DNA from 2 places in the Planococcus sp. 11815 genome. Region 2 is predicted to be linked to the other one. Evidence: a T-box and tRNA genes for the amino acid it is inferred to sense, from the RefSeq annotation. Region 2 holds a T-box; the other holds one or more tRNA genes.
What was found. The T-box of region 2 lies ahead of trpS (tryptophan--tRNA ligase). A T-box ahead of a tRNA ligase gene usually reads a tRNA of that ligase, here a tRNA-Trp.
Positions count from the first base shown of each region.

Region 1 (14,517 bases), 1.1 Mb from region 2:
TGAACAAAAGCTTGTGCAGCGTGAATACGAAGCACTCGTTAAAGGCCTCGTTCGCGGGCAATCCGGAACGCTCGACTTCCCGCTAGGCCGCGACCGCCATCACGCGACGCGACGCCGCGTTTCGCCGAACGGGCAAAGCGCCGTCACCCATTACCAGGTCATCAACCGCGCAGATGGCCGCTCGCTGCTTCACTTAACTTTGGAGACTGGGCGTACGCATCAAATCCGCGCGCATTTGTCGCACGTCAAGCACCCGATCATCGGCGATGAATTGTACGGAGGGCCGCCGACTGAAGACGGCGAATACTTCCTGCATGCTTTCCGCATCGCGTTTAAACACCCGTTCACCGGGCAGCAAATCGATATCGAAGCAAAACAATAACCAAAGGCCAGCGAATGGATTCGCTGGCCTTTTTTATTAAACTTTGATTTCGTCCGGATGGGTTCCGCTCCGCCAATCCTGGTTGAGCGCTGAAATCTGTTTCAGTTCTTCCTCACTTAATTCAAAATCAAAAACATCGGCATTTTCAACGATGCGCGACGGCGTCACCGATTTCGGGATGACAATCAGGTCATTCTGGAGATGCCAGCGAATGATGGTCTGCGCGATGGATTTCCCGTGCTTTTCGCCGATTTCCGACAGCACCGGATCTTCGAGCAGACGCCCTCTCGCAAGTGGCGACCAGGAAGTGACCGCAATGTCTTGTGCCGCACAAAATTCGCGCAGTGATTCCTGCGTCAATTGCGGATGCAGCTCGATCTGGTTGACCATCGGTTTCGTATTGGCCTTGGCCAAGATCTTCTCCAGGTGATGCTGCTGATGATTCGAGACGCCGGCAGCACGGATCAATTTTTCATCATATAGCCGCTCGATCGCACGGTAGGTTTCCTCGAATGTATCGGGAATTGCCCAATGCGTCAAATACAGATCCAGATAGTCCATATCCAGCCGTTTCAATGAAGCTTCGAATGCACGCAAGGTCTGGTCGTAGCCCTGGTCGGTGTTCCACACTTTTGATGTGATGAACAGTTCTTCACGCTTCACGCCGCCTGCGCGGATTGCTTCCCCGACCTCTGCTTCATTGTCATACACTGTAGCTGTATCGATCGCTTTGTAGCCTGTTTGGATTGCTTTTACCATCGCTTCGACCGCCGCTTCTTTATCGGTCATCTTATAGACGCCAAGGCCGAAACGCGGCATTTCCACTCCATTATGTAAGGTTTTTGTTGATTCAATCGTCAGATTCATAAACATTCTCCTCCTGTTCTTTTTCATTGTACAAATTGTCGACAGGAATTTCGACTATTCCAGCTTGTTGAAAAAGTTAAGAGGCCGTATTTCCCGAAGCTTATCGCTCGCTTTCCGCGGGCGGGAATCGAGCCTCCTCGTCACTTCGTTCCTGCGGGGTCTCTCAAACCCGCTTTTCCCGCAGGAATCGAGCGAACGCTTCTCCGGATACTCAGATAAGTCTTTGATTTTTGAATGAAGAAAAGATAATTCCTTTTTAATTCATAGTTGGTTAATAGACTTCTTTAACACTTTGAAATTATCGAAAGGAATTTCGACTATTCGCCACTAGATTGAGAAAAGCTCTTGCATCCGATATTAAAAACGAATATTATTAAACGTGTTGTTCAAAATGTTCGTGTTTATAAGGAGGATATTCCATGTTTCAGTTAAAAGAACACGGAACTGACGTCAGAACCGAGATTACAGCCGGTATGACAACGTTCCTGACGATGGCATATATCGTCATCGTCAACCCGGTGATTTTAGGTGCTGCCGGCGTTCCGTTCGACCAGGTTTTTCTCGCCACCATCATTGCAGCAGTCATCGGTACATTATGGATGGCATTGCTCGCCAATTACCCGATTGCCATCGCGCCGGGCATGGGGCTTAACGCATATTTCACTTCCATGGTGCTCGCTTCTGACGGCGCCATTGATTATACGACTGCCTTTGCCGCAGTTTTCGTTTCCGGATTGCTCTTTGTCGCACTGTCTTTGACTTCAATGCGCAAAATCCTCATTGAAGCCATTCCAGAAAACTTAAAACACGCCATCACGGCAGGCATCGGCTTGTTCATCGCCTTCATCGGCATGCGCCTTAGCGGATTGATCGTCGCCAATGAAGCGAATCTCGTGGGGCTTGGCGACCTGACTTCGCCGCCTGTCGCTTTGACGCTCGCAGGACTCGCCATCACGCTTATCTTCATGTCCTTGAACATTCACGGCGGGATTTTCTTCGGCATGATCGCAACGGGCATCATTGCCTTCTTCACCGGGCAATTGAAATTTGCGGAAGGCTTCATGAAGTTGCCGTCGCTTCCGGAAGGCATCATCGTCTGGAATCCCATCGAAGCGTTCCTGCTCGTCGCCGAATTCGGGCTCTACGGCGTCGTGTTCTCGTTCCTGCTCGTCACGCTGTTCGACACGACTGGAACGATGATCGGTGTCGCAAAACAAGCAGGGCTCATGAAAGACAATAAAATGCCGCGCGTGCGCCAGGCGCTCCTCGCTGATTCTGTCGCCGCCAGTGCAGGCGCCATGGTCGGCACAAGCCCGACCAGCGCTTATGTCGAATCTTCCGCCGGCGTCGCTGCAGGCGGACGGACAGGGCTCACGACTTTGACCGTCGCCATCCTGTTCATCGCTGCTGCCTTTTTCGGGCCGCTCGTCGGCTCGCTTTCCGGCGTCGCCGCCATCACCGCTCCCGCTCTCATCATTGTCGGCAGCTTAATGATCGGCGCCGTCAAGCAAATCGACTGGGATCAATTCGATGAAGCGTTCCCAGCGTTCCTGATTGTTCTGGCCATGCCGCTCACCTCAAGCATCGCAACCGGCATCGCACTTGGGTTTATCTCTTACCCGCTCATGAAGATCTTCAAAGGCAAATGGAAATCCGTCCACCCGATCCTTTATATTTTTGCTGTGCTGTTCACGATCCAGATTCTCATTGCACCGCATTAAAAAATCCCCTGCATTTTTCTATGCAGGGGATTTTTTGTACCTTAATCGAAAGGGACGCTTACAAACCAATTTTCATCGTCTTTACATTTGCCCACAAAAAAACACCGATTTCTCGGTGCTTTTCTTGTTAGACTCTAGCTGAACGCCCGGACATGGCTGCGGAGAGCAATAGCACGATTGCTGTCAATAAGTGCAGTGCCCAGCCGATCAACGGAATCCAAGCGAGTGCACTTGTAATGATCCCCAGAATCGAGCCGAACTTCGGTGAATATTCTTTAAAGCAAAAGAACAACGTAATGGCGTGCAGCACGAACATGATGCCGAGCGGTGCATAGCCTGCAGAAATCACAAATCCGCCTCCGATGAACGGAATGGCCAGAAATGCCTCCGCAAGGCCCGTAATCCAAAGCAGTGCAACGGATGTCTTCATTTTCATATCAGTTCATCCCTTCCTTTTCTTCCTACCCCTATATACGCATCACATCCAAAAAAGTTTCAGGTTTTTCGGATGGACGGAAAATGTCCATATTTTCAAGTGGGTTCCATATTTCATTTTTCCCTTTGGTACGCTATACTAAACACAGATGCAAATTTCAAGGAGGTCGTCATTCATGAACTTGATCTTAATCTTGGGGATTTGTGTATCGTTTTTGGTAGCTATCTTCACTGCTGGATACGATGACAAACCAGGCACAGACAAAAGACAATAATGTGAAATGCAAAAGGACAGCGCCCACGCGCTGTCCTTTTTTGTCGTTTATTTTAAATTCGGGAAATCCTGTTGGCGCAGCGCTTCATACATCAAGATCGCTGCCGTGTTCGACAAATTGAGTGAACGGATATGTTCATTCATCGGAATGCGCAAACAGCGGTCTAAGTTGGCATCAATCAATTCCCTCGGTAAGCCCTTTGTTTCCTGACCGAAGACGAAGAAATAATCTTCCTCGGCATCCGAAAAATCGAACGAGCTGTATGTCTTTGTGCCAAACTTGGTGATGTAATGGTATTTGCCGTCAGGATAGGCCGCAAACAACTCATCGAGTCCATCGTGGTAATGGATGTCCACGTGCTCCCAATAATCGAGCCCCGCCCGTTTAAGCATTTTATCGTCCGTCGAAAATCCGAGCGGCTTGATCAAATGCAGGCTGACGCCCGTTCCCGCACATGAGCGTGCAATATTTCCGGTATTCGCCGGAATTAATGGCTGATATAACACAATGTGTATTCCCAAATCTCTTCACTTATCCTTTCGTTTCTGCAGAAAAGAATGCCAGGCCTTTGGCGATCTCCGCCAGCACCTCTTCATCTTTCTCTTGCTGCTGTGCATATTCGAGCGCTTGTCTTCCATCGTCCGTCCCGATGCGGCCAATCGCCCAAGCGGCCGTGCCGCGGATGACTGGGCGCGGATCCGTCTTCATCAATTCGATCAATGCAGGCACTGCCGGCTGCTCCTTGAAATGGGCAAGTGCCAAAATGGCGTTGCGCTGAATCGGCTTTTTGCCGCGCCAAGAACCTGATACATGGCCGAATTTCTCTTTGAACTCCCGATTGGAAATGGTCAACAACGGCTCGAGCAAAGGCTTGGCGATTTCCGGGTCCGGATCGAATTCCGGATGGATGCGATTGGCCTTGCGCTTATTTTTCGGGCACACGGTCTGGCACGTGTCGCAGCCGTAAATCCGGTTGCCGATTTTCGAGCGGAACTCATCCGGCAGGAAGCCTTTCGTCTGTGTCAAAAACGAAATGCAGCGCTGGGCATTGAGCTGCCCGCCCTCGACAATCGCACCGGTCGGGCACGTATCGATACATAAGCGGCAGTCGCCGCATTGATCTTCCATCGGCTCGTCGTATTCAAAAGGGATGTTGGTGATCATCTCGCCCAAATAGACATATGACCCGAACTCCGGCGTGATGATATTGGTATTTTTCGCACTCCACCCGATACCGGCCCGTTCTGCCACGGCACGGTCTGACAATTCGCCAGTGTCGACCATTGATTTCATGCGCGCCTCCGGATAATGGGCGGCGATAAAAGATTCCAGCAGCGCCAGCCTGTCCCGAAGTGCCGCATGGTAATCCTTGCCCCAGGAAGAACGCGAGAAAATACCACGCCGTGCCCCTTTGACACCAGGCGTCGCCCCTTCCATTTTGGAAGGATAGGCAATCGCAATGGCAATGATGCTCACAGGCTCTTCCATCAATAATTCCGGACGCGTGCGTTTCTCCACATCCGATTCCTCAAAACCGGACTGGAAATTCAATTGCTGCTGGCGGATCAAACGATGCTTTAAACTAAAAAAAGGTTCGGCCGAAGCAAAGCCGATTTTATCAATCCCGATTTCCGCGGCATACGCAACCAGTTGTTGTTGGAATTGATCCAAGTTCATGTCGATAACTCCTTGCTCCAATTTATGGTAAGATAAGGCTATTATTCACGGAAAGGATGATTGCTGTGGACTTTCGCGTAAACCCTGAAATTACAGAGATTGTGCCTGATTTCAAAATCGGCATTATTCATTATAACAATATCACCGTTTCGGATTCACCTCAAATGTTAAAAGGCCGCCTCCAACTGTTCCAGGAGCAATTGTTCTTCGATATGGACGATAAGGAATTGACGGATTTCCCTGGCCTTCTCGAATGGAAGCTGGCCTGGAAAGCGCTCGGAAGCGATCCGAACCGCTACCGGCCTTCTGCGGAAGCCTTGTACCGCCGTGTGCGCAAGCAAAACTATCTGGCCCCTGTCAATTCAGCAATCGATATGAACAGTTTTCTATCGCTTCAGTACGAAATTCCACTCGGTTTGTACGATACAGATCAAATTGAAGGCGATATCGAAATCGCCCTCGGCAAGCCTGACGACCGCTATGAAGGTTTGAATAACCGCGACAATACGCTCGATAACATCATCGTTACACGCGATGCAAAAGGCGCTTTCGGCAGCCCATACGTCGATTCAAAGCGCACTGCTGTGACACCGCAAACAACAGACGCAGTACACGTGTTTTACCTCCGCCCGTCCATGAACCGCGACAATGCCCTTCAGCTATTGACCGCTGCCGGCAATATGTTCACCGGAATCAATGGCGGCGAAGCGATAAGCTACGTCCTTTAATTGCCTGAAGCATACGCTTCAGGCATATTCTTTTTATTCTCCCCAAAACTCTAGTATTCTTTTGATACTGAGATAAAAAAGAGGGATGCCACATGAAGAAAGTCCATAGCGACGTTATCCAATTCCGCGGCAGCCATTATGATTTCGGCTATCATCAAGGGGAATTGTTGAGAGATTCACTGCTTTTGCCGAACCGAAAAATACAGCGCAGTGAGAATAGCAAGCAATTATTGGTGGACGAAACAAAAGCCATCGACATGCTCGAACGCTTTGCCCCGCGCATTTGGGAAGAAATCGAAGGCTTAGCCGATGCCTTGAAATGGCCATTTTACGACGCCCTCCGAGAATTCGGCGGCTATTATATCGAATATACACGCAGCGGCTGTTCGATCCTGAGCCGTTCTGACTTCCTTGTCCGCAACTATGACAGCTCACCGCAAGGCTATGAAGGCCGATTCGCCTTGTACGAGCCGACTGACGGGGGCTATGCATCCATCGGACCGTCCATGCAAATTACCGGACGAACCGACGGGCTAAACGAAAAAGGGCTTGCAATGGGCTATAATTTCATCAACCGTCGCAATTCAGCGGACGGGTTTATCTGCAATATGATCGGGCGCCTGATCCTTGAGCATTGCGCATCGATCGAAGAAGCGGTCGATTTATTGAAAGAATTGCCCCACCGCCGGTCGTTCAGCTATGTGTTGTTGGATAAGAGCGGACGTTCAGTCGTCGCCGAAACTTCCCCGCGCAATGTCATCGTCCGGGAAGCGGCAGTTTCGACCAACCATTTCGAAGTGTTATCGGAAGAAAACCGTTACCAGATTGACGATTCCAAACGCCGCGAGGAAGCGCTTCTTACGCATTCCACAACGTCCAATGACGCATACGCAGCGTTCCGATTATTGAACGACTCGGATCAGGGCGTATTTTCAACAAAATACAGCACGGCTTCCGGCACTTTGCATACAGCTTCCTATTTCCCAAACAGCTTGGAAGTCGGCTTCGCCATCGGTCCTGACCGCTTGCCGCTCATGTTCGATTTCCAAAAATGGCTTCAAGGCGAGCGCTTGCTGGCAAAACGCATCAACGGGAAAATCGACACCCATTTCCCGTTTCCGTATCTTGACGACCTGTCTTCATTGCAACAAAAAAACGGCTAGAGCACTCATATGCTCCAGCCGTTTTTTATTTAAACAAAGCATCGGTATGGGCGAAACCGATGCCGGTATCGACCTTTCCATAGACGGATGTATTGCGGACAGGCTTTCCTGCAAGCCATTCCCCAAACTTAAATACTTCGGGCTCCTGGTCGCCCCCAAGCGCAAACCACACTTCCTGCTCTTTCGGTAAATAAACAGATGTATGGATTGTTCCGGCCCAACTCTTATAAAGATTCGAAAACAAGCCGCGGTCCGTGTCATTGAACAAGCGATAAGCACGATACGCTTCCGCTGCATCTTCTGCATTCTGTTCGATAACTGACAAGCGTTCATAGGAATCCTTTAGATAATTGCGGTTTTCATGCTGCTGGATTTCAAAATGATTCGTACAAGCCGTTGCATCGCGCACCACCACTTTACGCGGCGTTGCCTCCATAACCTTTGTGGCACCGCTCTTATCGGTCACAACGTAGCTGAATGACCCGCGATGCGGAATATCTTCGACCAAAGCAACAGCTTCATCGATAGTCGCGCAGCTCTCGAGAATGATGCGCCCGATCATATAACAGACAAAGCCATCACCCGGGTTTTTCCGGTGCATAAAATTATAGCCCATCACCAAGCCATGCTCGTTCATCCCATCCATACGCCCCAAAATGCGCTGGCTCGGACCAATGATGGCATTTCCTTCCTCAGGTTGAAACAAGCAGAACCTGCCTTCATAGGTCTGTGGATGAAAGTCATAATTGCGCACCAAAAAGTCTTCGCCGCTGACGATTGAACAGCCCGACGGCGGCGCATCGATACGGTAACCGCCAAAATCACGAAGCACCTCATCAATCGGCAGCTTGAGGCTATCTTCAAGGCCTTTCAACTCCTCCCATAATTTCGGGGCGTATTCGTTGAACGCAGCTTGCGCTTCTGCCGGATCGATGACAAAACGTGGCCTCTTACTCTTCCATTGCCCGCGGCGATTGTGCAGCGTAATCGATTCTTTAAGCGCATTTCCTTGCATCATTCCATAATCATAATGGCTTCCTCTGAATTCGACGACTTCACTATGTATCTGTCTCATAACTCCTCCTTCATTCCCGCTTTAATAATTATTTCACAAGTTTTGAATTTCTGCTCATCAAGCGCACCACCCATTTTTCAAGCTCCACAATAATAAAGACGCTCATCCCGATCAGCAATGGCCAAATCCAATACCTGAGCCCGATCGGTTCCGTGCCAAGCAGCGTATTCATAAACGGCACATACGTCACCGATAGCTGCACTAAGATTAATATGGCCGAGACAATTAAAGCCGCTTTATTGGAAAAGAAATCACGATTCAGTGCAAAACGCCGCTCACTCCGGCAATTGAATAAATAAAATAGCTGTGAAATGACCAGGGCTTGTAAAGTCATGGTCTGCAAGATGCCTTGGTCATAATCTCTAGCTTCCAGCATGCTGTTCATCCATAAAATGCCCCCTCCGATAATCGCCGATGCAAAAGCGATGCGGAAAACATAATAGCCACTGAGCAACGGGCTATTGGCTTTCCTAGGTGGCCGCTCCATCGTACCAGGCTCGAGCTTCTCAAATGCAATCGCCAAGGAAATCGTCACAGCGGTAATCATGTTGACCCACAAAATCTGCACAGCAGTGAGCGGAATCGTAGTGCCAAATAGAATGCTGATAAAAATGAGCAGCCCTTCGGATACGTTTGTCGGCAATATGAACAGGATGGTCTTTTTCAAATTGTCATAGACGCGCCGCCCTTCCTTCACTGCATTGACAATCGTGCTGAAATTATCATCAACCAGCACCATCTCTGCCGCTTCTTTTGATACTTCTGTTCCTTTGATTCCCATCGCAATGCCGATATCAGCTCGTTTCAAAGCCGGTGCATCATTGACCCCATCACCGGTCATTGCACACACTTGCCCCTTGGCTTGAAGAGCTTCAACCAATTGCAATTTATTTGTCGGGCTGGTACGCGCGAAAATGTCATATTCCATGGCTGCAGCCTCTAACTGTTGTGCGTTTAAACCATCCAATTCCCTGCCTTCAAGCGCCTTGGCCCCATCACCGATTCCAAGCTTGGCTCCAATCGCCACAGCGGTGTCTTTATGGTCTCCAGTGATCATCTTGACACGAATTCCGGCTTTCTTGCATTGTACAATTGAATCGATCACTTCTTCCCGCGGAGGATCAATGATGCCAGCCATGCCTAGAAACTCAAACCCGCACTTCATATCTTCGTGATTTATGACTTCCACTGTGTAATCGACTTGCTTAACAGCAGCTCCTAAAAGGCGTTCTCCGCGTTTTGCATGTGAGGCTATCTTCGCCTCCCATTCATCCCTCTCTTCGCTTTGTATTATATCCAGTAGCTTTTCAGGGGCCCCCTTTGCATAAATCCATTTAGTTCCCCGATCTTCAACCAAAGCAGCCATGTATTTATAAGAAGAATCAAACGGAATCTTCATAATCACTGGCAACTTCTCTACTTCGTCATCCGCTTTCTCTGCAAGCGTCAACAGGCAGCCTTCCGTCGCACCTCCACTGATTGACCATTTCCCTTTTTTCCCTTTGAACAAATGCGCATCATTAACTGTTTTCACACAGGCTAAAAACTTTGCCAAGCGAGGATGATCAGCTAAACGAATGCCATCTCCGTTTTTCTTTAACATTCCTTCGGGTGAATAACCGACCCCACTAACATTGATTTCTTCATCTGCCAGAATAACAGAAGTCGCCGTCATTTCATTTTTCGTCAAAGTCCCTGTTTTGTCTGAGCATATTACCGTAACGGCCCCTAAAGTTTCGACTGATGGCAAGTTCCGTACAATAGCATTCTTCCCAGCCATCGTTTGGACACCCAAAGCTAAAATAATGGATAATACCGCTGGCAACCCTTCTGGAATGGCGGCTACGGTCAAGCCGATGATTGCCAATAATAGCTCAGCTGTGGCATAGTCATGGACCCAATAACCAATGAAAAACATGCCGATTGCACTCAGTACAATAATCACTGATATCACTTTTCCGAATTGAGCGGTCTGCTTTAATAAGGGTGTCTGTAATTTCTCGACCGATTCCATCGCGCTGCTGATTTTTCCGAGTTCAGTATCCCCTCCTGTTGCAATGACAACCCCAAACCCTGATCCGGCTGCAACAGCAGTTCCTGCAAATGCCATATTAGAACGATCCCCAAGCACCGTATCGCTCGATAGCCTCTCAGTCTGTTTATTTACTGCATCTGATTCACCAGTCAAAGAGGACTCCTCCACCTGAAGATTCGACGCTTCTACAAGCCGTATATCTGCGGGCACCTTATCACCCGCCCTTAAATAAACAAGATCCCCAGGCACCAAATCAGCCGCCAGAATATCTTTTCGTTTGCCCTCTCGCAGCACTCCAGCTTTAAATGAAAGCATTTCACGTATACTATCCAATGCTTTCTCAGCTTTACTCTGTTGAATATAGCCAATTGCCGCATTGATGACAACTACAGCTAAAATGACACTTGTATCAATATAATGTCCAAGTACGACTGTAATAACTGCCGCTGCCAACAATACATAGATCAGCACATCATGAAAATGCTTAAAAAACTTTATAACTCCAGGTTCTCGCTTTCCTTGAGGCAATTCATTGGCGCCAAAAATCTTTAACCTCTCTACAACTTCAACTTCACTCAACCCTTCTTTTAACAGAACTTCATGGTTATCAAGTATAGTCGTAAACTCTTGATCAAATCCTTGTTCTGTAACCACCTTGCCACCCCCGCCAAGATCGTAATTTTGATTATTATAACACGCAGCCTCCATTCTCCTACCGCATCCTATTATATATTCCAATACACGTAAAAAAGACAGTCTTCAAAGGAAGCTGTCTTTTTCAAAATACCGGTGTAGAGAGCCGATCCCCTAAGATGTTTCCATCACTACCCTTCCAACTTACCGCATCGGCCACGTCCGTCTCGTTCGATAACAGGCTACTCCTCAGCTAGTTTTCCATTAGTGGTTTTTCTAATAATAGTGCTACTCTTGTTACCAAATTAAGACAAAGAAAAAAGCCCTAACTGAAGTTAGGGCTTTTCAATACATTGCTTGGCAGAGCAATGAAAATGATACCGGCGGTCGGGGTCGAACCGACACTCCCGTGAAGGAACGGGATTTTGAGTCCCGCGCGTCTGCCAATTCCGCCACGCCGGCAAAATTGAATCCAGAAACAATTATTCATTGCTTTCAGGAACATTTATTATTATATTAGTAAACCGATTATTTTGCAAGGGGTTATTAGCTATTTTTTTAAAAAAATCTTTGCTGTATACAACTGCAAATCATTCGTATAAATAAAGAAAAAAACTCTGACTATAAAAGTCAGAGTTTTAAGCTTTCATCACTTGGCAGAGTGATGATCATTTGATACCGGCGGTCGGGGTCGAACCGACACTCCCGTGAAGGAACGGGATTTTGAGTCCCGCGCGTCTGCCAATTCCGCCACGCCGGCAAAATAGTTTGGAGGCGGCAACCGGACTCGAACCGGTGGTAAGGGTGTTGCAGACCCATGCCTTACCGCTTGGCTATGCCGCCTAGATAATGGAGCGGAAGACGGGGGTCGAACCCGCGACCTCCACCTTGGCAAGGTGGCGTTCTACCACTGAACTACTTCCGCTAAAGCTGGGGTACCTGGATTCGAACCAGGGCATGACGGGATCAAAACCCGTTGCCTTACCGCTTGGCTATACCCCAATAATACTGGGGCGGACGAGGGGAATTGAACCCCCGAGTGCCGGAATCACAATCCGGTGCGTTAACCACTTCGCCACGACCGCCACGCTATTATTATGTATGATATTAAAATTTCAAGAAAACATGGGGCGGACGAGGGGAATTGAACCCCCGAGTGCCGGAATCACAATCCGGTGCGTTAACCACTTCGCCACGACCGCCAACATAATATTTAAAAAAATGGCAGGGGCAGTAGGAATCGAACCCACATCGGAGGTTTTGGAGACCTCTGTTCTACCGTTAAACTATGCCCCTAAAAACTGGTGGTGGGGGGCAGATTCGAACTGCCGAACCCGAAGGAGCGGATTTACAGTCCGCCGCGTTTAGCCACTTCGCTACCCCACCTAATGGTGCCGGAGAAAGGACTTGAACCCTCAACCTACTGATTACAAGTCAGTTGCTCTACCAGTTGAGCTACTCCGGCATGGAGAAAAAATATGGTGGGTCAGGACGGAATCGAACCGCCGACACTTAGAGCTTCAATCTAATGCTCTACCGACTGAGCTACTGACCCATATTAATTAATAAAAATGGCGGTCCCGACCGGGATCGAACCGGCGATCTCCTGCGTGACAGGCAGGCATGTTAACCGCTACACCACGGGACCATTTGGTTGCGGGGGCAGGATTTGAACCTGCGACCTTTGGGTTATGAGCCCAACGAGCTACCGAACTGCTCCACCCCGCGATAATATTAAAGTTTCCTTCTATTTTATATGCATGAAAGAAATGGTGGAGGATGACGGGATCGAACCGCCGACCCTCTGCTTGTAAGGCAGATGCTCTCCCAGCTGAGCTAATCCTCCATTGAATGGTGACCCCTACGGGATTCGAACCCGTGTTACCGCCGTGAAAGGGCGGTGTCTTAACCGCTTGACCAAGGGGCCTTTATTTTGAGCTTAAGATACTGGCGGAGAGCAAGGGATTCGAACCCTTGAGACGGTTGCCCGCCTACATGATTTCCAATCATGCTCCTTCGGCCACTCGGACAGCTCTCCATAATTGGCTCCGAAGGTAGGACTCGAACCTACGACCATCGCATTAACAGTGCGGTGCTCTACCACTGAGCTACTTCGGAATAATAACCAGACTAGCGACGTCCTACTCTCGCAGGGGGAAACCCCCAACTACCATCGGCGCAAAAGAGCTTAACTTCCGTGTTCGGGATGGGAACGGGTGTGACCTCTTTGCCATCATCACTAGACTGTATTAATTTGAAAGACAAGATTTATTATATCAATAATACCGATTATTTCAAGTATTTTTTTAAAAATAATATCTTATTCTTTCAAAACTGGATAAATCGACATTGGAAACGCATGTTCAGTTTGTTGGTTAAGTCCTCGATCGATTAGTATTCGTCAGCTGCACGTGTCACCACGCTTCCACCCCGAACCTATCTACCTCATCGTCTTTGAGGGATCTTACTTGCTTGCGCAATGGGAAATCTCATCTTGAGGGGGGCTTCGTGCTTAGATGCTTTCAGCACTTATCCCGGCCACACATAGCTACCCAGCGATGCTCTTGGCAGAACAACTGGTACACCAGCGGTGTGTCCATCCCGGTCCTCTCGTACTAAGGACAGCTCCTCTCAAATTTCCTGCGCCCGCGACGGATAGGGACCGAACTGTCTCACGACGTTCTGAACCCAGCTCGCGTACCGCTTTAATGGGCGAACAGCCCAACCCTTGGGACCGACTACAGCCCCAGGATGCGATGAGCCGACATCGAGGTGCCAAACCTCCCCGTCGATGTGGACTCTTGGGGGAGATAAGCCTGTTATCCCCGGGGTAGCTTTTATCCGTTGAGCGATGGCCCTTCCATGCGGAACCACCGGATCACTAAGTCCGTCTTTCGACCCTGCTCGACCTGTCCGTCTCGCAGTCAAGCTCCCTTGTGCCTTTACACTCTGCGAATGATTTCCAACCATTCTGAGGGAACCTTTGAGCGCCTCCGTTACTCTTTAGGAGGCGACCGCCCCAGTCAAACTGCCCGCCTGACACTGTCTCCCAAGCCGCTAAGGCTTGTGGGTTAGAAGTTCAATACAACCAGGGTAGTATCCCACCGACGCCTCCCCCGAAGCTGGCGCTCCGGGTTCTCTGGCTCCTACCTATCCTGTACAAGTTGCACCAAAATTCAATATCAGGCTACAGTAAAGCTCCACGGGGTCTTTCCGTCCTGTCGCGGGTAACCTGCATCTTCACAGGTACTATAATTTCACCGAGTCTCTCGTTGAGACAGTGCCCAGATCGTTACGCCTTTCGTGCGGGTCGGAACTTACCCGACAAGGAATTTCGCTACCTTAGGACCGTTATAGTTACGGCCGCCGTTTACTGGGGCTTCGGTTCGCACCTTCGCTTGCGCTAAGCACTCCCCTTAACCTTCCAGCACCGGGCAGGCGTCAGCCCCTATACGTCACCTTACGGTTTTGCAGAGACCTGTGTTTTTGCTAAACAGTCGCCTGGGCCTATTCACTGCGGCTCTCT
Region 1 is NZ_CP096991.1:1,051,549-1,066,065, reverse strand. It holds gene M1Q06_RS05430 (RluA family pseudouridine synthase) at 1-382, shown strand, start outside; gene M1Q06_RS05425 (aldo/keto reductase) at 419-1,249, opposite strand; gene M1Q06_RS05420 (NCS2 family permease) at 1,669-2,970, shown strand; gene M1Q06_RS05415 (hypothetical protein) at 3,098-3,406, opposite strand; gene trmL (tRNA (uridine(34)/cytosine(34)/5-carboxymethylaminomethyluridine(34)-2'-O)-methyltransferase TrmL) at 3,728-4,201, opposite strand; gene queG (tRNA epoxyqueuosine(34) reductase QueG) at 4,212-5,357, opposite strand; gene M1Q06_RS05400 (B3/B4 domain-containing protein) at 5,423-6,085, shown strand; gene M1Q06_RS05395 (C45 family autoproteolytic acyltransferase/hydolase) at 6,178-7,248, shown strand; gene M1Q06_RS05390 (C45 family autoproteolytic acyltransferase/hydolase) at 7,274-8,323, opposite strand; gene M1Q06_RS05385 (cation-transporting P-type ATPase) at 8,352-11,012, opposite strand; tRNA gene M1Q06_RS05380 (tRNA-Leu) at 11,370-11,453, opposite strand; tRNA gene M1Q06_RS05375 (tRNA-Leu) at 11,668-11,751, opposite strand; tRNA gene M1Q06_RS05370 (tRNA-Cys) at 11,761-11,834, opposite strand; tRNA gene M1Q06_RS05365 (tRNA-Gly) at 11,842-11,916, opposite strand; tRNA gene M1Q06_RS05360 (tRNA-Gln) at 11,922-11,993, opposite strand; tRNA gene M1Q06_RS05355 (tRNA-His) at 12,001-12,076, opposite strand; tRNA gene M1Q06_RS05350 (tRNA-His) at 12,118-12,193, opposite strand; tRNA gene M1Q06_RS05345 (tRNA-Trp) at 12,214-12,287, opposite strand; tRNA gene M1Q06_RS05340 (tRNA-Tyr) at 12,294-12,377, opposite strand; tRNA gene M1Q06_RS05335 (tRNA-Thr) at 12,381-12,456, opposite strand; tRNA gene M1Q06_RS05330 (tRNA-Phe) at 12,471-12,546, opposite strand; tRNA gene M1Q06_RS05325 (tRNA-Asp) at 12,564-12,639, opposite strand; tRNA gene M1Q06_RS05320 (tRNA-Met) at 12,643-12,719, opposite strand; tRNA gene M1Q06_RS05315 (tRNA-Val) at 12,762-12,837, opposite strand; tRNA gene M1Q06_RS05310 (tRNA-Glu) at 12,844-12,918, opposite strand; tRNA gene M1Q06_RS05305 (tRNA-Ser) at 12,940-13,029, opposite strand; tRNA gene M1Q06_RS05300 (tRNA-Asn) at 13,035-13,109, opposite strand; rRNA gene rrf (5S ribosomal RNA) at 13,120-13,235, opposite strand; rRNA gene M1Q06_RS05290 (23S ribosomal RNA) at 13,363-14,517, opposite strand, start outside.
Region 1: it has a tRNA-Trp gene. The T-box ahead of trpS (tryptophan--tRNA ligase) is inferred to sense a tRNA for this amino acid. The anticodon was not compared.

Region 2 (14,517 bases):
TTTCATCCATGATGATCGGGCGTCTCAATAAGCCCGGATGTTCTTGGATCAATTCATAGAGGCGCTGCAATGGCAAGCTCTCTACGTCTACATTCAGTTTTTGGAAGATCTTCGAACGAGTCGAAATGATTTCATCGGTTCCGTCCTCTGTCATACGTAAAATTTCTTTGATTTCACTAATTGTCAAAGGTTCAGAGAAAATATTGCGTTCTGTATATGGAATATCATGTTCTTCCAGCCACGCTTTCGCCTTACGGCAAGACGTACAGCTTGGAGAAGTGAATAATGTAACCATCATAATGAAGCACTTCCTTTCGGATTCATAGGTGTTGAGGAAATTCATTCTTAAATTAGAATCACTATCGTTTAGAAGCTCTACAATCATTATACAACATTGGGCTTCAGTAATATATAGCTAACAGCGAGAATTTCAAAAAAAACATTGATTTTGTCACAGTCTTGCTACATTTTCTGAGAGTTTGTAAAACTTATACATTAAGAATTTACCCGCTTCTTTTATCAATTAAACTTCAATAAGAAAATTTTATTCTCATTTACAAATTTCTTTTGAAAACAAAGCTTCTATCATATAGTACGTTTCATATCGTGAAAGGTTTCAAATTTAAAGTTTATTTAAAAAGCGTAACGCCTGCAAAAAAATGCCCTTGCTGGTCGTCTGTATGACAGCAAGGGCATTTCGTTTATTCGGGTGTATAGTCGACTCCAGCTGAATAGCGGTTTCCAGCGTTCCAAAGAAGGAATTCATCAATTCCTTGTTCGTTTAAAGCGCGAATCTGGGCTTCCACTTCTGCCTTACCGTAGCGCTTATAGTTTCCTGCCCCCAGGTAGCTAGCCGTGAAATCCTGTAGCCACGGGCGCGATACGGGCGCATCGTCTAGCTTGGAAAGAACATCGTTTTCCACTTTAGCATACTCGGCGACCAATTTATACGGTTCTAAATCTGGCTTTGCGATGCCAAAATACGATGTCCAGTGGCTAGGGTATATCATCGAAGAGATGACATCGACGTTCTCGGAGATCTTCGAGAAGTTCTGTCCAATGCCAGGTGCTTCTGGCAATGTTGCTGCGTACCCGAAGATATCAACCGATACCTCTACTCCATAAGGTTCAAGCTTTTCTTTCGCATAAGCGACGAAATCTGTCACAGCTTCCACACGGCGTTGAACCGGGTCTAAATTGGATTCTGCATAATCGCCCATCGAGTAGTCAAGTTGCTCACCAAGCCGTTCAAACCCTTCTGGAAAGCGCACATAATCGAACTGGATTTCCTTGAAACCTAGTTTAGCTGCTTCGATCGCCACTTCTACATTATAATCCCACACATCCTGCATGAACGGATTGACGAACGCCTCGCCCCTGTTGTTCTTCCATACTTCCCCTCCGGAAGTAAATGAAAGCTCTGGCTGCTGCTCTGCAAGCACTGTGTCCTTGAAGACAACCACGCGCGCAATCGGGTAGATTTGCTCCTGTTCCATTTGTTCAAGCATTGCACGGGGATCCTTAATCAATGAAGTTCCGATGTCTTTATCAGCCAGCGAGGAATCTTCTTCCGGGATATACGTTAAATGCCCCATGTCTTCCTTGACGTCAATGACCATCGCGTTCAAATCGGTATTTCCTATGAGATCGACCAGTGAAGAAAATCGCTCTCCCCCGGCTGAGTTTCCAGTGACGAATATTCCCCGGACCGCATCAGGATAATCAAAATTCAATCCTGAATCGAAGCGGAATCGTTCCGATGTCCCAAGCAAGCCAAAGTCGATGCTCGCTAATTCATATGTACGGGTCGAAAAGTCTTCTGTTGCGGTTTCAGCTGCCTGCACTACATTGGCACTTCCCACTAAAACTAGGGATGCAGCAAGCCATTTCAAGGATTTCACAAAAATTCACACACCTTTTCCGCTTTTCTCCAGTCTACCATTTTTACGTACTTTAAGCAGGATAATTTAGTAAATTTAGAGAAACTCAGACATTTATTTGTTTTGAGAAGATATCCCCAGCATTTGTTCCGTTCAAAAAAAAAGCACGCACCTTATAAACAGGTACGTGCTTCACGAGTTTTATTTTTTAGCTGCTAGATGCTCTTGAATCTCAGCAAATTCTTTCTCTGAACAATCGACAAAATGGTTCGGTGAAACTTCGCGCATTTTCACATCTTCCCCATCCACATAGTTATGGACTGCCGGGTCGTATGCTTTACGCGTACGGTTGCGCTCATAGTTCGGGTCCGGAAGCGGTATCGCCGAAAGCAATGATTGCGTATATGGATGCATAGGGTTTTCGTACAATTCGTCAGCTGGCGCCAATTCCACCAACTTACCAAAGTACATAACGCCGATGCGGTCTGAAATGTATTTAACCATCGACAAATCGTGTGCGATGAACAGATACGTCAAACCTTTTTCTTCCTGAAGCTCTTTCAACAAGTTGACGACCTGTGCTTGGATGGAAACATCAAGAGCAGAAATCGGCTCATCCGCGATGATAAAGTCCGGATCTACCGCCAGAGCACGCGCAATACCTAAACGCTGGCGCTGCCCGCCTGAGAATTCATGCGGATAACGGTTCGCGTGCTCTTTGTTCAAGCCAACCGTTTCCAATAGGTCATAGACCATTTTCTTGCGGTCGTTGGCGTCTTTTGCCAAACCGTGGATATCGATGCCTTCAGCGATGATATCCATGACTTTCATCCGTTGGTTCAAGGAAGCATAAGGATCCTGGAAAATCATCTGCATTTTACGGTTGAATTTCTTTAGGTCTTTCTTGTTTTTCTTGCCGTGCACACTTTCACCTTCATAAAGAACTTGGCCATCTGTCGCATCGTACAAACGAATGATCGAGCGGCCAGTTGTGGATTTTCCGCAACCTGACTCGCCTACAAGGCCAAGCGTTTCCCCTTTATAAATATCGAAAGAAATGCCATCGACTGCTTTTACTTCGTTTGCTTTGCCGACATTGAAATGTTGTTTGAGGTTCTTGATTTCAACCAATTTTTCAGCCATTAGTTCGCGCTCCCTTCATAATAACGGCTTCCAGGGAACTTTTTCATCCGTTCGATAACCATTTCAGGCGGTTCAACTGCTGGCGCTTCAGGATGAAGAAGCCATGTGGCCGCCATGTGCGTATCGCTGACTTTAAAGAACGGAGGCGGCTGTTCCATATCGATCTTCATGGCGTATTCACTGCGCAGCGCGAATGCATCGCCTTTTGGTGGATCGAGAAGATCCGGCGGCGTGCCAGGAATCGCATACAGTTTTGCATCTTCTGCATCCATTGAAGGCATTGAACTGAGAAGGCCCCATGTGTATGGATGCTGCGGGTTGTAGAAAATCTCATCGACTGTGCCGATTTCTACGATTTTCCCTCCGTACATGACTGCTACGCGATCTGCCACGTTTGCCACTACCCCAAGGTCATGGGTGATGAAAATAATCGACGTATCGATTTTCTTCTGCAAGTCTTTCATCAATTCCAGGATTTGCGCTTGGATCGTCACATCGAGAGCAGTTGTCGGCTCATCAGCGATCAAGATCTGCGGGTTGCACGCTAGCGCAATGGCAATAACGATACGCTGACGCTGTCCACCTGAGAATTGGTGAGGATATTGTTTCATGCGAAGCTCGGGTTTTGGCATGCCTACTAAATGCAACAAGTCGATCGCGACTTTTTTCGCTTCGTCTTTGCTGATTTTTTGGTGCTTCAAAATCGGCTCTGTAATCTGGCGGCCAATCGGCATCGTCGGGTTGAGCGATGTCATAGGATCCTGAAAAATCATCGAGATGTCTTTTCCGCGGATTTTCTGCATTTCCTTATCGCTCAATTTCGTCAAGTCACGCCCGCCGAAAAGGATTTCACCGTTTTTGAATTCTGAAGTTGCTTCGGGCAATAAACGCATGATCGATTTGGTTGTAACGGATTTACCGGAACCGGATTCACCTACGATTGCCAATGTTTCACCTTTATATAGATCAAAGTTGACGCCTCGGATTGCCTTTACTTCGCCACCAAATGTGTGGAAGGAAAGTTCGAGGTCTTTTACTTGAAGTATTTTTTCCATCTAAGGCTTTCCTCCTTAATCTTTCATCTTCGGATCGAGCGCATCGCGCAAGCCGTCACCGATTAGGTTAAATGCGATCATGATCAAACTCAACACGACAGCCGGGAACAAAAGAATATGCGGCTGATACTGAATCAGTTTATACCCATCATTGATCAATGTCCCAAGAGACGCATCCGGAGCTTGAAGCCCGAGCCCGATAAAGCTCAAGAATGCTTCGAAGAAAATCGCGCCTGGAATCGTGAACATCGTGTTGATGATGATGACGCCAAGAACGTTCGGCATCAAATGCTTCCAGATGATGCGGGTATCGCTTGCGCCAAGCGTGCGGGCTGCGAGGACGAATTCCTGGCTCTTATATTTAAGAACCTGGCCACGCACAACCCGCGACATTCCCGTCCAACCGGTTATAGTCAAGGCGATGATGATCGCGAGTATCCCCGGGTCCATGATAAGGATAAAGAGGATAACGACGACCAGGTTTGGAATACCTGTCAAAATCTCAACAATACGCTGCATGACATCATCCACACGGCCTCCGAAGTAACCAGAGATCCCGCCATAAATGACACCGATCAACATATCGATCGCTGCTGCAACGAACGCGATGAACAAGGACACTTGTGTCCCTTTCCATACACGCGAGAACATATCCCGGCCAAGACCGTCTGTCCCGAACCAGTAATTCTGTTCAACATTCTTCATTTCGTACATATCGACTTCACGCCCGCCAAGGGTACCTACCCCGTCCATGATGCCTAGGTTTTCGATGACCGGCATTTTCGGCGGCAAGTTGGCATGTGTAATGGTCTGGTCATTTGGTTCGTAAGGGCTGATCATCGGTCCGATAAAGGACATGAGAACAATCAAGCCAAAGAGAATCAAACTGATGATTGCGCCTTTGTTTTTCTTCAGGCTGCGCCAAGCATCCTGCCAAAAGCTAACACTTGGTTTGGAGATTTTTTCTGCCTCTTGTGTATCTCTAGGGATGCGAGTGAATGCATCTTGAGGAAGCTTTTCATAATTCTGTGTCATTAACTCTTACCTCCTGAAAGACGAATACGAGGATCGATGACGCCGTACAAAATATCCACAACCAAAATGACGACAATTAAGAATACAGAGAAGAAAATGGTTGTACCCATGATAATTGAGAAGTCATTGACCATGATTGATTTTACGAATTGCTCACCGATTCCAGGAATCGCAAAAATCTGCTCGACTACGAGTGAACCTGTCAAAATGCTGACTGCCATTGGCCCAAGAACCGTAATCAATGGAATCAAAGCATTTCGGAATGCGTGTTTGAAAGCGATTTCAGACCCGCTGGCCCCTTTAGCTTTTGCTAACGTGATGTAGTCAGATCCAAGAACTTCGATCATTTCTGTACGAATAAACCGTGCAGCCGTTGCCAGTGGGAACATCGCCAATGCTATTGATGGCAATACGCTGGACATGAATCCATCTTTCCACAGCGCCACTGGGAACAGGTCCCATTTTAAACCGAGCCAATATTGTAGCATGGATGCAAAAACAAACGATGGAATGGATATACCGATGATTGCAACAATCGTACTGCCATAATCCACCCATGTATTTTGCCTGAGCGCCGCGACCATCCCGAATAGGATTCCAAGAACAGTTCCGAGGAGCATTCCTTGGAATCCGATCTGGGCTGACGGCCCCATGCGGCTTAAAATAACATCCGTTACGTTTGCGCCTTTGAATTGGTTAATCGAAATACCCAAATCACCTTGTAACAAACCAAACATATAATCGAAATATTGAACAGGAAGGGGTTGGTCCAGTCCGTACCGTGCCTCTACGACTGCCCGTTGTTCAGGAGATAGCTTATCTGCGGAAGCAATTGGGGAACCTGGTAATATTTTCATCAAGAAAAATGTAAACGTGGCAATAAGCGCTAAGGTGATGAACATATAAATTAATCTTTTTCCAATATAGCGTGCCATGGTGCACCTCCAAAATAAAATCGCTCTATTATATCAAGCATCAATCGACACTTGTATTTTTCTGATTAAGCAGAATACCGTTAATTTTCGGTGAATTTATCTACAGTAGAAAAGAGAGTATATCAATCCCTTGATATACTCTCTTTCTATTATGTTTTCCTAAAGTACATTCAGTTGGGAATTCTTATTCCTTACCGGAAATGTAAGCCCATTTGTAGCTGTAATCTCCACCGAATGGGTGTTTGATGATGTTGTTAACATATGGCTTTTGAAGGGACATGATACCGCGCTGATAGATCGGTGCGATAGCAGCGTCTTCTTCAATCAAGATTTTTTCAGCTTGAGCCATTGCTTCCCAGCGTCCTTCAGCATCCTGTGCCAATTCGCCTTTAGCTTGCTCAACCAAGTTATCGAACTCTTCACTAGAGTAAGACATCAAGTTGTGAGAAGAGCCAGTTACGAATAGGTCGATGAATGTCATTGGATCCTGGTAGTCAGGGCCCCATCCAGAGTTTTGGATATCGTAGTCTTGTGCTTCATCAAGCTCAAGGCGTACGCCGAATGGTACAGCTTTCAAGTTAACTGTCAAACCTTCAAGGTTTGTTTCAAGTTGCTCTTTCAAGTAAGCATCCATTTTACCTGCAAGCTCAGAGTCGCCGCCGAGAAGTTCCATAGTCACTTCTGTTTCGCCGATTTCCTCTAGGCCTTTTTCCCAATAAGTTTTCGCTTCTTCAGCGTTGAATGGCAGCATGTCTCCATTGATATCACGGAAATCTTCGCCAGCTTCGTTGAAGGAGAAATCAGTTGGTACAAGGTAGTTAGCTGGAAGTGATCCATTTGCTAGAACTACATCTACAAGGTCTTGCTTGTTGAAGCCAGTAGCAATCGCTTTACGGATGTTTTCGTTAGCAAGTGGAGTTTCTTCGCCATTACGTTCTTGGTTAAATTTCAAGTAGAACAAAGTTGGTTCAAGTTCTTTCACCACTTCTGGGTCTTCAGCGTATTGCATTGCGAATTCGCCAGAAAGTCCGACACGGTCTTTTTCACCAGATTGGTAAAGGTTAACTTGCGTAGAAGTTTCTTTTACAACGTCAACATTGATTGTTTCAAGTTGAACAGTTTCAGCATCCCAGTACTCAGCGTTTTTCTCCATTGTCCAAGTCAGGCCAGTGCCATCCCAGTTAGTAAGAGTGAACGGTCCGTTGTATAGGATTGTTTCAGAGTTAGAAGCGTAGTTATCGCCTTGCTCAGTTACGAATTCTTCGTTCAATGGGTAGAATGTACCGAAAGCCATCAATGACATGAAGTAAGGAGTCGGGCGCTCAAGTTCTACGACAAGAGTCTTGTCGTCTTCAGCTGTGATTCCTAGTTCAGAGACTTCCATGTCCCCTTCAGATACTTCTTTAGCGTTTTTAATTGTTCCTGCCATCATGTATGGTCCGTAAGGTGAACCGGTGGCTGGATCAATCGCGCGCTGCCAAGCATAGACGAAATCGTTAGCTGTGATCGGTGTACCGTCCGACCAGTTAGCATCACGTAGTTTGAAAGTATACGTCAAGCCATCTTCACTGATCTCAGGCTCGCCATCAGCAAGTGCAGGTTCAGCAATGTTTTCTTGGTTCAAGCGGAACAAACCTTCGTTTACGTTGTTAAGGATGTTGAATGCTACTGCATCCTCAGCAATCGAAGAATCCATTGACGGGATTTCTGCTCCTTCGACCAAGTTTAGTTCTTGTACAGAGTCAGGCTCGCCGCCGTTGCCTTCTGCGCCTTCTGTACCTTCTGTGTCTGTGTTTTCTGTCCCAGTATCAGTGTCGTCTCCGCCGCCGCAAGCAGCTAGGAAAGCACTAAGTACCAAAACCAGGCCAAGTAGCCATAAAATCTTGCTGTTTTTCACTGATTTTGCCCCCTTAAATTTTCTGAAAAATTGGTACATGATTAATTATACATAAATATTTTTTGTTGTACAGCGTTTTTTTTGGAATATTTTACACTTTCACCATTAATCATGCTGTTCATAATATCACTAATAGGCTGAAAAGCGCGTCGTGTAAGCGTTTTCTTATTAGATGAATTTCGAATAATTTTTTGATTTTTTTTGTTATTTCTTCTACAATAAGAACGAATAGGGGTGCCATAATGAAAAAAATAATCATCGGAATTGCCGCTGTGCAATTGGTCATCGTACTGACGATGCTTGCGCGAAGCGAACCGTTTTCACTGCTGTCATATATCAATAACTCCTTTATCTACGGGGGAATCCTTGTATTTTTCGGTGCCTGGGTATTCGTCGTCCGGACAGGGGTTTTCGATGTATTTACGATGAGCATGCGCAAGGTGTTCAAAAGCAAGTCCACGCTCGAGGACGACGAGATGCGCCTCCCATCGGAAGTGTTGGCATTCTCAAGTTCCCCACTCTTGATCGTGGGCGGGGCGACTTTGGTTGCCATGGCTATTTCTTTGGTGTTCTATCAATCGTAGAATTGCGTATTGCAGCGCCAATCTCTTTTGTATTATAATAAATTCAATACAAAATGAGCGTTGACAAAGAGTAGTAAATGCAGTTTCTTCTATAATAAGAGAGCTTGTGGTTGGTGTGAACAAGCAGAAGACTGTATTGAATGGACTTTCGAGCTAAAGCGGCGAAACAAGTAGCCGCTTTCGAGTTCTCCACGTTAAGGAGATAAGAGGCCGCTGCTGCGGCAACCAGGGTGGTACCGCGGAACCGCACATCATTCGTCCCTTTAGTTCCAGGGACGGAGATGTGCTTTTTTGTATCCATTTTTAGTTTACCCATTAGAGGAGGAATTGCATTGAAGAAAATTTTTTCAGGCGTACAGCCAACCGGTATGGTTACACTCGGCAATTATATCGGAGCGTTCAAGCAGTTTACTGAACTGCAGGAAGAATACGATTGTATTTTCTGCATCGTCGACCAACATGCCATCACCATGCCACAGGACCGGCTTGAATTAAGAAAGAATATAAAATCGCTTGCCTCGCTATACCTTGCTGTCGGCATCGATCCGGAAAAAGTTACGCTGTTCATCCAATCGGAAGTGCCGGCGCACGCACAGGCCGGCTGGATGCTGCAATGCGTCTCGACCATTGGTGAGCTCGAACGCATGACACAGTTCAAAGACAAATCGGCCAAGGCCGCTTCCATCTCTGCCGGACTCCTGACATACCCGCCTTTAATGGCTGCTGACATTCTTTTGTACCAAACGGACATCGTCCCTGTCGGCGACGATCAGAAACAGCATATCGAATTGACACGCGACTTGGCAGAGCGGTTCAATAGAAAATACAATGACATCTTCACGATACCGGACATCCGGATACCGAAACACGGTGCGCGCGTCATGTCCTTGCAGGATCCGACGAAAAAGATGAGCAAGTCCGATTCAAACAAAAAATCAATCATCACATTGTTGGATGATTTGAAAACCATCGAAAAGAAAGTGAAAAGCGCCGTCACCGACTCAGAAGGAATCGTCAAATACGATCCCGAAAACAAGCCTGGCGTATCCAACCTCTTATCGATCGAAGCAGCATTGACAGGGGCCTCCATCGACGAACTGGTCGCTAAATACGAAGGCGGCGGCTATGGTGATTTTAAAGCGGGTGTTGCCAAAGCGATCACGGACCACCTGGCACCGATCCAAGAGCGCTACTATAAATTGCTCGACTCCGAGGAGCTTGATACGATCCTCGATGAAGGCGCAGAAAAAGCTAATTTCATCGCCAATAAAACATTGAAGAAAATGGAGAACGCGATGGGCCTAGGACGCAAACGGAAACGCTGAGGCACTTCCCTCTCTCAAAGCAAAAAGGATGAACGAAGTGGCATGCCACTTGTTCATCCTTTTTGTTTTGTTTAAATTAACGCAACGATTTCGGATTCAACGCATCCTTCAACCCTTCCCCGATAAAGTTGATCGACAGGATCGTCAAGGTAATAATGATGGCTGGAGGCATCCAGATCCATGGCTTGCCTTGCAGGACATCCGGCTCGTTGGCAGAAGACAGCATATTGCCCCAGCTCGGTGTCGCTTGCGGGACGCCAAAGCCTAAATAGCTAAGTGCCGATTCGATGACAATCATCGTCGCAAAAATTAAGGTCCCTTGCACGATGATGGTCGAGATGACATTGGGCAACAGATGCTTCGTGATGACTTTGAACGGGGAACAGCCGATCGATAAAGCGGCCAGGATATACTCATTCTCTTTTTCTGCCAACACTTTGCTGCGCACCAAGCGGGCGACGCCGCCCCAGCTGAGCGCACCGATGACCATGATCAAGACCCATAAGCCATCCACGATGCCATAGAGGATCGTGTTCAAAACGATGACGAAGACAAGGAACGGGAAATTCAATACGAAATCCGTGAAGCGCATCAAGATGCTGTCGATAAAGCCGCCGAAAAATCCGGCAAGCGCCCCGACCACTGTTCCTAAAGTGATGACAATGAGCGTTGCACTAAAACCGACCAATAGCGAAATCCGGCCCCCGTAGAACAAACGCGTCAAGACATCGCGCCCGCTTTTATCCGTGCCGAGAAGGTGTTCGCCGTTCGGCTCGATATTCATCGCGCTGATATTGACTTTTGAAATATCCGGCAGCGGCGACAACACCGTTGCGATAAATGGTGCCGATAACGACATTAAAGTGACCAGTACGATAAAAAAGGAACTGATCATCGCCAATTTATTGCGCACGAATTTCCTTCTGGCAATCTGCCAAGGAGACAAGCTTCTTTCCGGCTTCTTCTGTTGGGTAATGGTAGTTGATGATGCCATTTTACTGCTTCCTCCTTAATCCAGGCGAATTCGTGGGTCCACGACGCCGTATAGAATATCTGCCAATAAATTACCAAACAAAGTAAGGAACGACAAAAGCATGGTCAAGGCCATCAATGTCGGATAGTCCCGGCTCGTCACGGATTCCAAGAACAGCTGGCCGATGCCCGGATAAGTGAAAATCGTCTCTGTGATGATGGCTCCACCGATCAATGCGGCAAAATCAAATCCAAGGAACGTGACTAACGGAATGATCGAATTGCGCAGGATATGCACATTATAGATTTTCTTCATCGGTGTGCCTTTCGCACGCGCTGTCCGGACAAAATCCTTGCGGGAATTCTCGATGATGTCATTGCGTAAAAATTGTGTGTAGCTCGCTGTGCTCATTGCCCCGAGAACAATCGCCGGCAGCAATACGTGGTGCATGCGGCTCACGTAGTATTCAAAGCTTCCCTCTTCCACCAAAATATCCACCGATCCGGCAAATGGAAACCAGTTCAACTGGAACGCAAAAATATAAATTGCGAAAACGGCAGCGACGAAAGATGGAATTGCCAGCATGACGTAGTTGAATCCTGCAATAGCATTATCGCCTAAAGTATAGGGCCGCCTGCCTGAATACATGCCCATAATGAACGCCATGATGTAAGTGATGACGAGAGCTGTCACGCCCAATAACAAAGTATTTGGCACTTTTTCCATGATCAAATCGAATACCGGAATTTGAAAGCGTGTAGATTTGCCAAAATCCCCTTGTACGAATCCAGTGATCCAATTAAAATATTGGACCGGCAAAGGGTCATTGTAGCCGAGCTTCTCACGCATTTCCGCTATGTATTCCGGGCTGGTGTTGAGCGGGTCGATTTCCCCGCTGAGTGAATCGCCCGGCATTAGTTTGGCGAGGCTAAAGACCACGATGGAAATCAAGATCAGCATCGGAATCATTCCAAACAACCGTCTAATCGAATATTTAAGCATAGGTACTCTCCTTGTCTGATAGGTTCTCTGCTGTGCTCTCGTGCACGGTAAGGATTGTTTTTTGAAACAGCCCTTACCGTGCATAAGAGCTTCATATAAAGATTCAACGATGGGCGGACCGCCCATCGTTGAAGGTTTGTTGCTGATTTTATTCTGTTACGAACCATTCAGCAGGGCTGTTTTGACCGGATACGTCATATTCAACTCCACCAACACGCGTGTTCAATGCCTTAATTTCTTCTAGTTCCGCGATGTAAAGCATCGGGAGGTCTTCGTTGACAATTTTCTGCCATTCTACATACAATTCTTTACGTTTTTCCTGGTCAGTGCCGACGATTTCGATATCAAGTGCATCGTCTAGCAATTGATCTGCTTCAGGGTTGTTATAGCGCGGGTAGTTCCAAAGCTGGTCTGCTTTCCATAGTCCAGATGGATCCGGGTCAGTTCCCGTGCCCCAGCCGCCGAAGAATGTTTCAATAGAAGCATCATCTTTTTCGACCATATCGTAGTAAAGGTTTACTTCGACCATTTCCACTTCAGAACGCAATCCGACCGCTTCGAAATACTGGGCAATTGCTTGTGCACGGGATTCGAAAGTCGGGTTGCCTGTTGCATAATGCGAGAATTTCACGACAAACTCGTCGCCATTTGGATCTTCGCGGAATCCGTCATCGTTCGTATCAACGTATCCTGCTTCATCCAGCATTTGCTTCGATTTTTCAGGATCGTATTCATATTGAGTCAATTCGCTGTCATCTGCCGAATTCCAGTGGGCAGACGGTACTGGCTTATTGACAACATCAGCATAGCCGAAGAAGAATGCATCTACCCATTCCTGGCGGTTCAACGCATACATCATGGCCTGGCGAAGTTCTTTGCTTTGGTATTTCGGAAGTTCTTCTGTAATCGTTTGGGATTCATTATCGAATTTACCGAGCTTGAATCCTACATAATAATAAGTCAATCCAGGGTAAGTGACGATTTCAACATTTTCTAGAGGCTCTACTTCAGGGCCGGATACCGGCTGAAGGGAAATCATATCGATGTCATTGTTCTGCAAAGCGCCGACAACAGAAGAGTTATCGATGACGCGCAGGACGATTTTATCCAAGTTGACATCGCCGTTCCAGTATTCATCGAATTTCGAGAATTCAACTGACTCGCCAGGAACGATTTTGTCGACTTTGAATGGCCCGATTCCGATTGGTGTCGAACGTACCCATTCCGACGCTGACATTTCGGCAACCGGTACATCGCCGAGAACGGATTCAGGCAGCGGATAAGCCCATAGGTTAGTTAAGTTGTTGACACGTGCTTCGTCGAAAGTGATGTTGATTTCATAGTCGCTCACCACTTCGATTCCTGAAATGGACTCGGCGTCACCGCTGCGGTAAGCTTCAGCACCTTCGATTGTTTGCACGTTTGCGTAGCGGGGGCCGTCATAGTCAGGATCTGCGATCGTTTCAAGCGCAAATACCCAGTCGTTGACAGTCAATTCTTCTCCGTTATGCCATTTCACGCCTTCTTCAAAAGTGAAGTTGAAAACTTTATTGTCTTCAGTTTCCCAAGAAGCGACGTTCGGTTCCGGCTCCAGGTTTTCGTTATAGCTGATCAATGCTTCATCGAATAGTTCGATGACTTCAAAATCAGTGGCAATGCCGTAAAATGCGGAAGAGTATAAACCTTCCGGTGGAGCATCAAGGCCGTATACGAGCGTTCCGCCTTTTTGTGGTTCGCCATCTGCGGCAGCTTCAGAAGAACCTTCGCCTTCTGAGCCTGACTCGCTGGCATCATCGCTGCCTCCGCCGCACGCCGCTAAGAATGCGGAAACAATGAGTACGAGCGCGAAGAGCCAGAGTAAGGATTTTTTCTTCATCTCTTTTCCCCCTAAAAAAATTTTTTTGATCAATACAAATGGCACGCGACTTGATGGCCTGGCCTTACTTCTGCCAACGCTGGTTTCTCTTGTGAGCAGATTTCCATCGCCATTGGGCAGCGCGTATGGAACGGGCAGCCGGCAGGCGGGTTTTGCGGGCTCGGCACATCCCCTTTTAAGACAATCCGCTCTTTGCGCTTTGCCGGATTCGGTTCCGGAATTGCAGAAATGAGCGCTTGCGTGTAAGGATGCAGCGGTTCTTTGTATAAATCTTTATTTGAAGCAAGCTCTACGAGGTTGCCCAAATACATCACTCCGATTCGATCGCTCATATGCTTTACGACACTCAGGTCGTGTGCAATAAAGAGATAAGTCAGATCGAATTCGATTTGCAGTTCTTTCAACAAGTTCAACACCTGCGATTGCACGGAGACATCGAGTGCGGATACCGGTTCATCCGCTACAATCAACTTGGGGTGCAGTGCCAGCGCACGGGCGATTCCGATGCGCTGTCTTTGGCCGCCTGAAAATTCATGGGCGTATTTATAATAAGCCTCTTCAGGCAAGCCAACTCGTTTCAGGAGTGTTTTGATTTCCAGCTCCAGCTCTTTTTTATTGCGCTTTTCATAATTCAGGATCGGCTCGGCGATGATATCGCCTACCATCTGCGTCGGATTCAGTGATGCATACGGATCTTGGAATACCATTTGAAAATCACGTCGCGCTTTTTGCAATTTGGATCCCGATAATCGGGTAATGTCTTTCCCTTCAAAGAGGATCTCGCCTCCTGTCGGTTTCATGAGCCTCAAGAT
Region 2 is NZ_CP096991.1:2,180,038-2,194,554, forward strand. It holds gene spxA (transcriptional regulator SpxA) at 1-295, opposite strand, end outside; gene M1Q06_RS11130 (putative glycoside hydrolase) at 702-1,901, opposite strand; gene M1Q06_RS11135 (ABC transporter ATP-binding protein) at 2,082-3,023, opposite strand; gene M1Q06_RS11140 (ABC transporter ATP-binding protein) at 3,023-4,078, opposite strand; gene opp3C (oligopeptide ABC transporter permease) at 4,094-5,113, opposite strand; gene opp3b (oligopeptide ABC transporter permease) at 5,113-6,048, opposite strand; gene M1Q06_RS11155 (peptide ABC transporter substrate-binding protein) at 6,233-7,945, opposite strand; gene M1Q06_RS11160 (DUF3899 domain-containing protein) at 8,188-8,529, shown strand; T-box leader at 8,581-8,795, shown strand; gene trpS (tryptophan--tRNA ligase) at 8,862-9,854, shown strand; gene opp4C (oligopeptide ABC transporter permease) at 9,931-10,848, opposite strand; gene opp4B (oligopeptide ABC transporter permease) at 10,864-11,829, opposite strand; gene opp4A (oligopeptide ABC transporter substrate-binding protein) at 11,978-13,705, opposite strand; gene M1Q06_RS11185 (ABC transporter ATP-binding protein) at 13,735-14,517, opposite strand, start outside.